Regions from separate parts of the Paenibacillus nitricinens genome, predicted to be linked through region 2. Evidence: riboswitches for the same ligand, from Rfam matches in the RefSeq annotation. Region 2 holds a riboswitch; the other holds the start of a gene.
The links. A riboswitch is a leader RNA that binds a small molecule or an ion and turns the genes downstream of it on or off. The one in region 2 is predicted to bind S-adenosylmethionine.
Positions count from the first base shown of each region.

Region 1 (6,681 bases), 2.9 Mb from region 2:
ACATCATTGACCTTAAGCTTCACACTGTTAAAGTTACGAACGCGTAGGGAAACCGTCTTACGAACGCTGAACGGAATGACTGCAAACAATCCACTCGTTGCGATAGTCCCAATATATTTACCAAAAAAGGTAACTACAACTGACTTATTAGGTTGTACAACCGTAATACTTGTACTTAACACTACCGCTACAACGAATAGAATGACCGATACTGCGACATACTCCTGAACAGCACCGTAAATTCCACCCCCCAAACAAACTGCAATCAATGCAATAACCCAAAATCCGCTGATAGGACGAAGCGTTTTCTCCTTCATAAAAAGCACCCCCATAAGATATTCTTTTGATATGATTATGATATCACTTTTGGATAATAATGTGTATACAGAAATGTAATAATATAATGAATTTATGTTCACAGATCCCTAACCTTCATTTTCAAGGCGTACCCAACACCAAGCTTCGATTGCGTAGAAGACATAACTAGGGAAGATTCAGCCATCTTCTGCAATGAGGCTGGCTAACGATCTAAATCTTAACCTTACAAAAAAAAACGCTTGCTGCTCAATCATCCACTAAACGGATTAACGAGCAACAAGCGTTAAATTGATTTATATATTAGTTCTGCATGATGAAATCATTAGCAATTTTCGCATTCGGGTCATCGAACACGCGCAGAATATCGTAGCGTGTATTCCGCTGTGCCGGGATTTTGCCTGCTTCGCGGATCAATTGAGTAATCGACTCGATGTTGACCTTGTAGGTCGCACCCGCAGAAGATACTACGTTTTCTTCAATCATTGTACTGCCGAAATCGTTGCAGCCATATTGAAGGGAAAGCTTGCCCACCTCTGGTCCCATTGTTACCCAAGAGGATTGGAAGTTCTTAATGTTGTCTAGAACAAGGCGACTAATGGCTACCGTCTTCAGGTATTCCTCAGGCGTTTGTCTATCCAGCTTCAGGTTGGTATTGTCCGGTTGGAATGTCCAAGAGATAAAGGCCAAGAAACCCTCTGAATCGTATTTGTTGGCAATACACTCGTCCTGAGCCTCACGCACACGAAGTAAGTGCAGTGCCCGTTCTTCCATACTCTCACCAAGTCCAATGACCATCGTAGCTGTCGTATTCATACCGATCTTATGCGCTGTCTGCATTACGTCCATCCACTCGCGCCATGAGCCTTTAAGTCGGCTGATCTTACGGCGTGTACGATCATCGAGAATTTCCGCTCCCCCACCTGGTAATGAATCCAGGCCAGCAGCATGGATTTCACGCACAACTTCTTCGAGCGATAATCCAGATACTTCTTTCATCTTCATAATCTCAGCAGGAGAGAAGGAATGCATTGTAATCTCAGGAAAACGTTGCTTAATTCCGCGAAGTATATCGGTATAATAGCTGAAAGGAAGATTTGGGTTCGTACCGCCTTGCATCAGTATTTCTGTACCATTTACAGCGATAGTCTCAGCAATTTTTTGGTAAATCGTCTCATCCGGCAGTACATATCCCTCATCAGAGCCCGGTCTGCGATAAAATGCGCAGAAACGACAGTAGACATCACATACATTCGTATAGTTAATATTACGACCAATTACAAACGTGGCCATCGGGTCTGGATGCCAGCGTTCCATTATGGTGTTTGCAGCTGCACCCATTTTCTCAATTTCGTTGCTCTCGAACAGTCGGATGGTATCTTCCAATTGGAGACGTTCACCCCGTAGGGCTTTGTCCAAAATAAGATCTATCGCACTCATCGTTCGCATCCTCCTTCTAAACCCTTAGGGGTATGATAGAATCACAAAATTACAGGAAGAAAAAACGTTGTCTCTTTTTCAAGATGACAACCCTTTCTCATACAATTGAACAGTTCATTTCCTCATCGTATCACAATCTGAACAGCTTGAAAAATGCTTTTACATTCTTCGCAAATTCCCATCCAGAAGAAAAGCAGCATCGCACTTAGCGATACTGCTAGTTATCCTCTATTTTTCCACTAACGCTTGAGTGAACATCTCTTGCTGTTACTCGGGGTCAATTTCTGTCTTAGCAGCTTCCAGGGCGTGGCCAAGATCAGCAATCAAATCCTCTGCATGTTCAATACCGACGGAGAAACGTAGCAATCGGTCATCTACCCCCACAGCATTTCGAATCTCCACTGGAATATCAGCATGCGTTTGTACAGCCGGATAAGTCATAAGTGACTCTACGCCGCCAAGGCTCTCTGCGAATGCAATCAGACGAATATGACGAAGAAGCGGCTCCACGTATCTGGCATCTTTTAATTTGAAAGAAAAAATACCGGTATTGCCTGAAGATTGGCGATTCTGGATTTCATGTCCTGGATGATCCGGCAATCCTGGATGGAACACTTCCGCAACCGCTGGATGCTCTAATAAGTATCGAGCAATCGCTAGTGCATTGCTCTCATGACGCTCCATACGCAGCGCCAATGTCTTCAAGCCTCTCATCAACTGATAACTGTCTGTTGGTCCAAGTACAGCTCCAATAGAGTTATGTAGAATAGCTATTTCAGCTGATAATTCTACACCCTTGGATACAATTAGGCCTGCCAGTACATCATTATGACCACCCAAATACTTAGTAGCGCTATGAACTACAATATCCGCACCTAATTCTATAGGCCGTTGGAAGAATGGAGTCAGCAGGGTATTATCTACAATGCTAAGTAACCCATGGTGACGTGCCCAAGTGCATACAGCTTCAATATCCGTGATCATCATAAGTGGATTCGTTGGCGTTTCAATAAATACAGCTTTCGTATTTGGACGACGTGAAGCTTCCAGTGCATCCAAATCATTCGTGTCTACATAAGAAGCAGTGATTCCAAACTTGGACATAATCCGTTCCAACAAACGATAGGTACCGCCGTAAAGATCCAGCGAAACGATCAAATGGTCGCCTTGAGCGAACAAGGTAAGCACCGTTTGTATCGCTGCCATCCCTGAGCTACAAGCAAATCCTGCATCTCCAGATTCCAGTTCCGCAGCTGCATTCTCAAGTACTGAACGGGTCGGACTCTTGGTGCGGCTATAATCAAACCCTGTGCTCTGACCGAGTTTTGGATGACGAAATGCCGTTGCATTATAAATCGGAAAATTAATTGCTCCAGTGGCTGGATCTTCTTGAGAACCTATTTGAGCCAGTCTACTTTCAATCCTAAGTTTGTCATCCATGATTAATGCCTCCTAATTTATATTGTAGCGTTATTATTAATAAACAATCGGGTCGATATCATAAGGCGTTTCTTGATATACATAGTAATTGAGCCAGTTAGAGAATAATAAATTGGCATGCGCACGCCATACTGCTGGAGGTGTACGTTCTGGATCATCTTTAGGGAAGTAATGTTTCGGCAAAGCCATCTCCATCCCTCTAGACACATCACGGTCATATTCCCATTTCAAGGATAGAGGATCATATTCGGAATGTCCGGTCACAAATATTTGTTTTCCGTCGTTTGTAGCCACTAGATACATACCAGCTTCTTCGGATTCCGCCAGAATCTGCAGATCTGGATTATTCTCAATATCTTCACGGGAGACATCGGTATGACGAGAGTGTGGTACATGGAACACCTCGTCAAAGCCGCGCAACAGTTTAATGTTATTTTGATTAATCGTATGAGGGAAGACGCCAAAACATTTCTCAGGCAATGCCACTTTACGAACACCAAAATGATGATATAAGCCTGCCTGTGCCGCCCAACAAATATGCATAGTTGAAGTCACATTGTCCTTGCTCCATTCAAAAATTTCTTTCAGCTCTTCCCAATACGATACTTCCTCGAACTCCATTTGTTCTACAGGAGCACCTGTAACGATTAAACCATCCAAACGGCGGTGGCTGATCTCGTCAAAGGTTTTGTAAAAGCTCTTCAAATGTTCCGCAGAAGTATTCTTGGAAATATGGGAACGCGGATGCAATAAAGTAACATCAACTTGTAGTGGCGAATTTCCAATTAAACGCAGCAATTGAGTCTCTGTCGTCTCTTTAGTCGGCATGAGGTTCAGAATAGCAATCCGTAGTGGACGGATATCCTGATGGAAAGCCTGACTTTCGTCCATCACAAAAATATTTTCTCCGGATAGTACTTCTTTCGCCGGTAAACTGTCGGGAATTTTAATTGGCATTGTCTTTCCACTCCTTAGCTGAATTTAGTTGTTTTGCCGCACTGCGGCTTGCTGAACAATAAAAAGACCTTCCTCGGAAATCGAGAAAGGTCATATCTACAGTCATATGCGCCTCTCTCATCTGCCAGAATGTTCCTGAAGACGATTAGACGTCTGCAGAAATTCCGCAAGAATTAGCACCGTGCGTTTACACGCCGGTTGCCGGGTTTCATAGGGCTAGTCCCTCCACCTGCTCTTGATAAGATTTAGCTGTATTCAATTAAATTACTTTAAAATTCACTTTAAATCATGAACCTCCTTTTCGTCAAGTCCATACAATGCTGAAGAAGCCTCAAAATCACAATAAATTTGCTTGAAAGAGGCATACTCCGTTGTTATACTAGACAAGTATTTCATACCTGAACGAAAAGAAGAGGTGAGAAGAAGAATGGAAGGCGACCCGAGCTCGCAAATATGTGTACAGAATGAGCAACCACACAGGATAATCATCAGCTTGCCGGCGGCGGGAGCAGTTCTTCTTCATGCCCTCGAAACGTCATTTGGCCCTATGTATTGATTGTAACGCCCGGCCAAGCTGATTTTTTTCTCTGTGCTTAATTTAGCAGTCCCTAGTGAAGACCTGGGGATAGGAGGAGTGAAATCAGATGAAAATCCGGCTGGTGAATGCAGGGGTTTTTACACCTATTGATGAAATTGATGAAACACTAACACCCCCAACGGAAGGGTTCTATTGGATTGACGCCGATGTTGAGGATTTGGAGCTGCTTCAGCCCTTATTCAACCTACATGATCTTGCTGTTGAGGATTGCCTTAGCGAAGAGGATCAGCGTCCGAAGATCGAAATATACGAAAGTCACTACTTTATAGTTGTAAATAGCATCCGCTTTGACGATGAAGAAATTTTCCTACGGGCGCTCAATGTATTCCTCGGAAGACATTACATCATCACTGTCACGAAGCAAAAGATCAATGAACTACGAATCCTGAAGCCTATGCTCTGGGAGCAAGAAGTAAGTGAACCGGATATGTTCCTTTACTTACTAATTGACCTTGTCGTGGATAACTATTTCTCCGTCGGCGACCGAATTGAAGCTCGGATTGAGAAGCTGGAAGAAGATATTCTCATGCATACCAAAAAGTCACATCTCAGTGAAATTATCGGTCTGCGAAGTGAAATTCTATGGTTGAAGAAAATGCTGGGGCCACAAAAAGAAGTAATCAATACCCTAAATAAAAAAGACCTCCGTCTGATTGATGATCAGCTGCAGAAATATTTTAGCGACATTTATGAAAATGCGGTTAAAATATCTGAAACCTTTGAGACATATCGCGATCTCATGGGCAACTTACGAGAGGCATACCAATCCAGTATCGCCAACCGTGCGAATGAAATTATGAGAGTTTTTACTGCGATCACAACAATATTCATGCCCCTGACCGTAATTACCGGAATCTACGGTATGAACTTTGATCATATGCCTGAGCTTCATACAAAATATGGCTATTATGGCGTTATAGGTGTTATGTTGACGTTAGGCTGTGGGATGCTGTATGTTTTCCGCAAGAAGGAATGGCTATGAAACGAACCGGACGAATAAGCAAGACGAAGGCCCTGTAACCGAAAGGTATAAGGAAGCCTTCGTCTTTTTGGTATGCGCGAATTTAAAAACTGGTCGCCATGCCTACCTTATGCGTTTGCTCCCGGCGGAAACGGATGCGGATCAATCGCAGACGCTCATAATAAATATCCAATCCTTCAGCAGCGGAAAAATCGTCACCATACACCTTATGTAACACCGGTTTTAAGAAAAGGTCTCCAAGCTCCTCATAGGCATTCCATATCGCATCCTGCTCATGCTGCGGCATATTGCCAAGCTCTACATGGATCAGCTTCTCGACGGAATAACCCTCTCTTTCTAGCTCCTCTACCGCTTCAATCAGTTCACGCCGGTTCACTCCACTGTTCACCTTAAGCTGTTCCAAGCCCAATCCATTCTCGATCCCCTGTAACATAATCCTCCGCAAGCGAAGTCGTTCTAGCTGCTTCTTATATTTGACCTCTTTCTGTTTATAAAGCCAAGATACGAAAGACTCCTCTTCAATTACTTCATATACCCAATTTAGAGGGAAGGAATGTTCCCTTGCCACCGCAGTAGTTATAGCCAGCCAATCGGCCCCAAACTGTGTTACCTTGCCTTCTCCTACACCCGGAATTTGCATCAGTTCCTCTGGCGTATGCGGTAGAAATGTACTTAACAAGCGCAATAGACGATTGCTGGCGAGAATATAGGGTGCCTTCCGTTCACTCGAAGCCTTACCACGGCGCCAAGCACATAACTCTTCATAAATGGCTTCATTCCCATAATGTTCACTGTAATATTGAAGCTTCAGCTGCTCCTGATTACGTCCGCTAAGACTATCCTCCTCGTGGAATATCCCATCGATTAAGGGTCGATAGCCATCTCCCATCTTCACCGCTAGCTCATGCCTGTATACACAGAGCATTTCATTCCAAGATCCACCTTCATA
Region 1 covers NZ_CP183948.1:1,856,335-1,863,015, reverse strand. The annotation lists gene ACN6KS_RS08225 (SPFH domain-containing protein) at 1-317, opposite strand, end outside; gene mqnC (cyclic dehypoxanthinyl futalosine synthase) at 619-1,755, opposite strand; gene ACN6KS_RS08215 (aminotransferase class I/II-fold pyridoxal phosphate-dependent enzyme) at 2,023-3,195, opposite strand; gene metA (homoserine O-acetyltransferase MetA) at 3,232-4,152, opposite strand; SAM riboswitch class I at 4,267-4,397, opposite strand; gene corA (magnesium/cobalt transporter CorA) at 4,797-5,732, shown strand; gene ACN6KS_RS08200 (HRDC domain-containing protein) at 5,815-6,681, opposite strand, start outside.
Region 1: linked by a shared signal. The riboswitch ahead of metA (homoserine O-acetyltransferase MetA) and the one ahead of ACN6KS_RS25485 (methionine ABC transporter ATP-binding protein) in region 2 are both predicted to bind S-adenosylmethionine.

Region 2 (6,681 bases):
AAGGCTTTCCGCAATTTAACCTGCTTAACGGCCTTATATTCCTATGTTGTTGTTTATATTGGAGCCTTTGTTAGTCATACGGATTCACGTGGTGGATGTTCGGGCTGGCCGCTATGTAACGGTGAATGGGTTCCCGAGCTTTCCGGGGGAGTAGGTATTGTTTTTACGCATCGGATTGCGGCTTTGATCTTATTCATTCTTACTGCGGTGCTTGGTCATTTAGCTTTTTGGAAACATAAGGATTACCCAGAGCTAAGAGCTCTTGGCGTAGCTGCTGTTCTGCTATGCTTGATGCAGGTGTTTAGTGGAGCTGCTGTTGTTTACACGCTTGATAATGAAAGATTGTACATATTTGCCGCCTTGGCTCATATTTTGTTGATTGCCTGTTTGTTTGGTGTTCTATGTTATATGAGTGTAAGAGTCTGGCAGCTGAATCGCGCGAGAAATGTTGTTGTTGAAAAAAATAGAGCAAATCCAATGACACCGTTGTAACGCCCTTAGTAGAAAGTTCCCACCGTGGATAGAGTCGCTTTACCTGCGGAATAATAAAGTGGAAATCGGTATATCGTGGTGCTGGATAAAACTTTAGGAGGACTGGGTTATGCTGCGGGTTATACTTGGAGAGCCGCCTCGAAAGAACAGCGGTGTATTGGCTGACGCGATGGAGAACATGGCCACATTTGCAGCCTTACTGCGCAAGGAAATGAACGCTCATGAGGATAATGACCATGAATACCGCAAGCTGGAGATTTGGACACGTGGACTGATCTCGTCACTGGATGAATTGGAGCAAAGCTGGTTCGCGGCCGCTTTTTACCGGAAATCGGTAATCGCTGGTTATATGGACGATATGTCACCAGTGGAACAAGGCGATTATGCGCGTTATGTTTATTTTTATAAAGATGGATTTATTCGTGTATTCTCTCTTCTGGACAAGCTTGGAACGGTGCTGAATCATTTTTATGACCTCAAAACCTCCAAATTAAAAACGCATTTTTCTTATTTTACAGTGCTGCGTCAACTTCAGTTATTGAATGTGCATCCTGCGTTAGCGGATCAACTCGAACAGATCAAGAACTCTTATCGTGATCCACTGGAGAATCTACGCAAGCGCAGAAATGCTGAAATTCATTATATGAATTCCGAAATGCAGGATGATTTATGGCAGCGACATCAAGGCTTGCATGACAAAATTCAGCTTGAGGATTTAGATAGCCATCTTGAGGATTTAAAGCAGTCCCTTGAAATGAACTGTAAAACATTAATCGCGGCATTCAGCTACAGCAATGAACAAATGCGTAAGGAAATCAGCAAGGCAAAGAGCATACAATCCTAAGCGTTCAAGATATTTCCTTTTGACAAAAAACAAGAAACTTACTATACTTATGCTTGCATTAAAGTCTGTACGAATTCAAACATAAAAATTTCATACTCTATATCTTATCGAGAGTGGCGGAGGGATAGGCCCGATGAAGCCCGGCAACCGATTTGTATACAACGCGATTAGCGTTATATACAAATGTCATGGTGCTAATTCCTACAATGACGCAAGGTTTGTGGTCGTTGGCAGATGAGAAGGCATTGTCTAAATAAACACACAGAGCCTCTTGCGATCTGCATCGATCGTCGGAGGTTTTTTTGTATGGAATAAGTGAAATATAAAGGGGGCGACGAGCGTTGATTAATCTAAAAGGAATAACAAAGGTATTTGGAAAAGGCAGCCATGCGGCTACAGCACTTTCCGGATTGAATCTGTCTATCGAAAAAGGTGAAATATTCGGAGTCATTGGCCATTCTGGCGCGGGGAAAAGTACATTGATCCGTTGCATTAATCTGTTGGAACGTCCGACAGAAGGAGAGGTTTGGGTTGATGGTGTAGAGCTAACCAGTCTTAGCCAAGCTCAGCTGCAGGAACAGCGGCGCAAAATTGGGATGATTTTTCAACATTTCAATCTGCTATCTTCAGCGACGGTGTACGATAATATTGCTTTTCCTCTGCGACTCACAGGCGTTTCGAGAACAGGTATTGATGCAAAAGTAAAAGACTTGCTTGCCCTAGTGGGGCTTGAAGATCACAAGGATAAGTATCCCTCTCAATTATCAGGAGGGCAAAAGCAACGGGTCGGCATCGCACGGGCACTTGCCAGCGACCCTGATGTGCTGCTGTGTGACGAGGCAACCTCTGCGCTTGACCCACAAACGACAGACTCTATTCTTAAGCTATTGCTCGATATTAATAAACGATTCCATCTGACCATTGTGCTGATCACTCACGAAATGCACGTGATTCAGAGCATCTGCGACCGTGTTGCGGTCATTCATGGTGGTGGTATCGTTGAGCAGGGTAAAGTGACGGAGGTATTCCTGAAGCCGCAGCATGAGGTCACCCGCGATTTCATTCGCAGTGAATCACAGAATGAGGGCCCCCTTCGTACGGCGCTTGACGCTGCTGCTGGGGACAACTCTCAGGCCGTCAAAATTACTTTTTTCGGAGAGAAGACCTACGGCTCTGCCCTTTCCAATGTAGTACGTGAGACAGGTGTTAGCTTTGCCATTCTGCATGGTACCATCTCAACGATTAAAGACGTACCTTATGGGCAAATGATTGTTCGGTTCGAAGGACCCGCTGAAGCGATTGCTGTGACGATAGCTGAACTAACCGCTCAAGGGCTTGAAGTGGAGGTGATTTCGTAATGAATTTCGCAGATTTAAACTGGCAAGAAATGATGGATGCTACCGTTGCTACTTTGGAAATGTTACTATTTTCCGGAATATTCACAATTATTCTTGGTTTACCACTCGGAATTCTATTGTATTTATGGGGAAGATCGAATAGTATAGTAATCAGAGTAACTTACTCGGTCTTATCGTTCATTGTAAACATTCTACGATCCGTACCATTTATCATTTTGATGGTGGCATTGATTCCTTTTAGTAAAGCCGTTGTTGGTACCGCCATTGGTGTACTGGGCACGATTCCACCGCTTGTGATTGGTGCTGCTCCGTTTTTTGCCCGTCTGGTAGAGACGGCACTAAGAGAGGTAGACCGCGGAGTGATCGAAGCCGCACAAGGTATGGGGGCATCGACGAATCAAATCGTTATGCGTGTTCTTTTGCCAGAGGCTCGTCCAGGTCTGCTCGCCGGGGTTACGATCACACTGGTTACACTGGTCTCTTATACGGCCATGTCCGGGATGATAGGCGGCGGCGGTCTAGGTGATCTAGCGATCCGTTATGGATATTACCGTTATGAGAAGGAAGTTATGATTATCGCTGTAGTCTTGATGGTCATACTGGTGCAACTGCTACAGATGGCCGGTGATCGACTAGTAAGACATTTTACACGGAAATAAGGTACGTCTATATATAGCCTTATTCATACAAATACCAAGGATAAGAGGGGGATTTAAAATGAAAAAATTACTACTTACTTTTTTTAGTCTGACATTGGTTGTGGTGCTAGCTGCTTGCGGCAATAACAATAATGCTTCTAACTCGGCTGCCACTAATGCACCTGAAAACGGTGCTGCAACTACAGAACCAGTGAAATTGGTGGTTGGTGCTTCACCTGTTCCACACGCTGAGATCTTAAAAGCTATTAAGCCATTGCTTGAAGCGCAAGGAATTACATTGGAAATCAAAGAATTCACTGACTATGTTCAACCAAACGTTCAGCTTTCAGAGAAGAATCTGGATGCTAACTTCTTCCAACATCAGCCTTACCTGGATGACCAGAATCAAAAGAACGGTTCGGATCTAGTTTCGGTTACAGCTGTTCATGTTGAACCTTTTGGTGCATATTCCAAGAAAATCAAATCCATCGACGAGCTGGCTGATGGTGCGAAAGTAGCCATCCCTAATGATGCTACAAACGGTGGTCGTGCACTGATCCTGCTTGCCAAAAATGGACTGATTAAATTAAAAGATGATACCAACATCACAGCTACTCAAGCGGATATTACTGAAAATAAGAAAAACCTTAAAATTATCGAGCTAGATGCAGCAATGTTAGGCCGTCAATTAGATGAAGTGGATCTTGCCTTGATTAACACTAACTATGCGCTGGAAGCTGACCTAGTGCCAACTAAAGATGCTTTGTTCATCGAAGGTACGGATTCCCCCTATGCTAACATCCTGGTAGCTCGTCCTGACAATAAAGATTCTGATGCAATCAAAAAGCTGGTCGCTGCTCTGAATTCTCCGGAAGCGAAGGCATTCATTGAAGAGCAGTATAAAGGCTCGATCATTCCAGCATTTTAAGACAGAAAGATAACTTATTCTCTAAACAGCATAAAATCCGCTGCCTAATGGCATGCGGGTTTTATGCTGTATGTTGTAGGGAAAGTGTAAATCCTCTATAATAAGAAAATCCCGATCTCCTGAAGAGGAGGATCGGGAATGATATTGAATGGGATTAGAATACTTGCATAACTTCTTGTACGCCTTCTACTTCTTCAAGAAGGGCGCGTTCAATCCCGGCTTTCAAGGTGATCGTGGAGCTTGGGCAGCTGCCGCAGGCACCCATAAGTTTCAACTTCACAATGCCGTCTTCTACATCGACTAGTTCAACGTCACCGCCATCGCGCTGTAGGAACGGACGAAGTTTATCAAGCACTTCCAATACTTCATCATACATTTCGGTGCTTTGTGCATTCTCACTCATTTCTCAATCACTCCTTTCGTAAGTTCATTATAGTACAAAAAGTTAAAAAATAAAATGGTTAGGCGGAATAGGGAGATCATCATGAGACCAATTATTGAATTTTGTGCCAGTAACATGGGTCACGGAACAGACAAGCTAATGCAAAAGCTGGAAGGAAATCCAGATTACGATGTGATCGAATACGGATGCCTGAACAATTGTGGGGAATGTTATTTAACTCCATTTGCAATGGTTGAAGGAGACATCGTTGCAGCAGATACGGTTGCTGAGCTCGAAGAGAAAATTGATGCTAAAATCAAAGAGCTAGAGGCTTGGTTCAATATGGACCTTGATTAAATGCTTTTTGTGGAAAATAAAGGGCTGCTCTTTTTCGTATTTATAACGGAAAAGAGCAGCCCTTAGGTTTATCCTAAAGTGCGTTTTGACATCCAGAGCACCCCGCTCTTAAGGATACGGGGAACCCGTCCTTTGACGGAGCGTTGGCCCATCAGACCAAATCCAGCTTTCTTGCCTAGTGAACCTAAAGTACCCTTTAGACGAATAGGATGAAGCTTAGGGGTCTCGCCGCGCCACATGGCTTGAATAACCTGAGCAACCTGCTCACCCTGCGCTCCTGCTGCTTGTGCGCTTGGAGCGAATGGCAGGCTGGCACAGTCGCCAATTACATACACTTCTGGATAATCAGGTACACGATAATATTCATCCAAAATGATCCGTCCTCCGCGATCCTTCGGGACTGTTAATTCCTGAACAACCTTCACCGGTTGAATCCCTGCGGTCCATACCGTAACATCTGAAAGAATTTCCTCTGTACCGTTAAAAAGCGCATCTTTCTCTACATGGGATACTGAGACACGTCCAAGTGTCTGTACTTGGTGGTGGTGAAACCATTCCTCCACGTACTGTGACAGCTTCGCAGGGAAGGCAGATAAGACACGTTCACCACGATCCAGAATAGCAATATTAAGATCTGGCCGGCTCTCCCGAAGCTCTGCCGCCAATTCCACTCCACTTAGTCCACCGCCTACAATGTTAATTGTTCCATAAGGCTTCACATCGTTTAAACGTTGGTAAGTTTCGCGTGTTCCTGCAAAGGTCTGGATACTGCAAGTATATTGATCAGCTCCAGGGATGTTATGGTAATTGTCGGTACAACCTAGTGCAATGGCAAGTATGTCATAAGACACAGTCTCATCAGGCTCCATTGTAATGATTCTACTCTCCAAATCAATGGAACTCACCTCACCGTAACGGATAGTGAGACGGGGATGAACCGGAAACTGGATCCGCAAGTGATAGTCAGTTACTGTACCCGCGGCAAGCGCATAATATTCCGTTTTGATTCCTTGATAAGGCATTCGGTCAATTAAGATAATTTCAATATCCTGAGGAAGGTGATTATTGAGCAATTCTTGAATTAGGGCCAAGCCGCCATAGCCGCCGCCCAGAACGAGTAGTGTTCTCATGCTGACCGAACTTCCTTTCCAATATAGGGTAACGGATCTAGGTAGTCTTTTATTCGTATACCTTTATCGCATTGTAGAACGTGTCACGTTCTACTGGAATTCGTCCAGCACCTTTTACTAACCAGATCAATTCATCGCGAGTGAGGCCTTCAGGTGTTAAGGCACCAGCCGCATGGCTAATGCGTTCTTTAAGAATAGTACCATGTACGTCAGAAGCACCGAAGTTCAGTGCAACTTGAGTAAGCTGAGGACCGATATTAATAAAGTACGCTTTGATGTGGTCGAAATTATCCAGCATCAATCTGCTGATCGCAATCGTCTTCAGATCCTCATAAGCGGAGTTGCGGCGCATAATCCCTGCATTCTTGTTCTTAGGCTGCATAGATAATGGAATGAATACCATAAAGCCATTGGTTTCATCCTGTAGATCGCGGATCTGCATCATGTGCCGGATACGATCTTCATGAGATTCAATCGAGCCGTAGAGCATAGTTGTATGTGTCTTCATGCCAAGCTGATGTGCTGTCCGGTGAACTTCCAGATATTCTTCCA
Region 2 covers NZ_CP183948.1:5,714,080-5,720,760, reverse strand. The annotation lists gene ACN6KS_RS25495 (COX15/CtaA family protein) at 1-492, shown strand, start outside; gene ACN6KS_RS25490 (Cthe_2314 family HEPN domain-containing protein) at 602-1,336, shown strand; SAM riboswitch class I at 1,438-1,577, shown strand; gene ACN6KS_RS25485 (methionine ABC transporter ATP-binding protein) at 1,678-2,694, shown strand; gene ACN6KS_RS25480 (methionine ABC transporter permease) at 2,694-3,353, shown strand; gene ACN6KS_RS25475 (MetQ/NlpA family ABC transporter substrate-binding protein) at 3,412-4,260, shown strand; gene ACN6KS_RS25470 (NifU family protein) at 4,415-4,663, opposite strand; gene ACN6KS_RS25465 (YuzB family protein) at 4,745-4,999, shown strand; gene ACN6KS_RS25460 (NAD(P)/FAD-dependent oxidoreductase) at 5,068-6,129, opposite strand; gene mqnE (aminofutalosine synthase MqnE) at 6,179-6,681, opposite strand, start outside.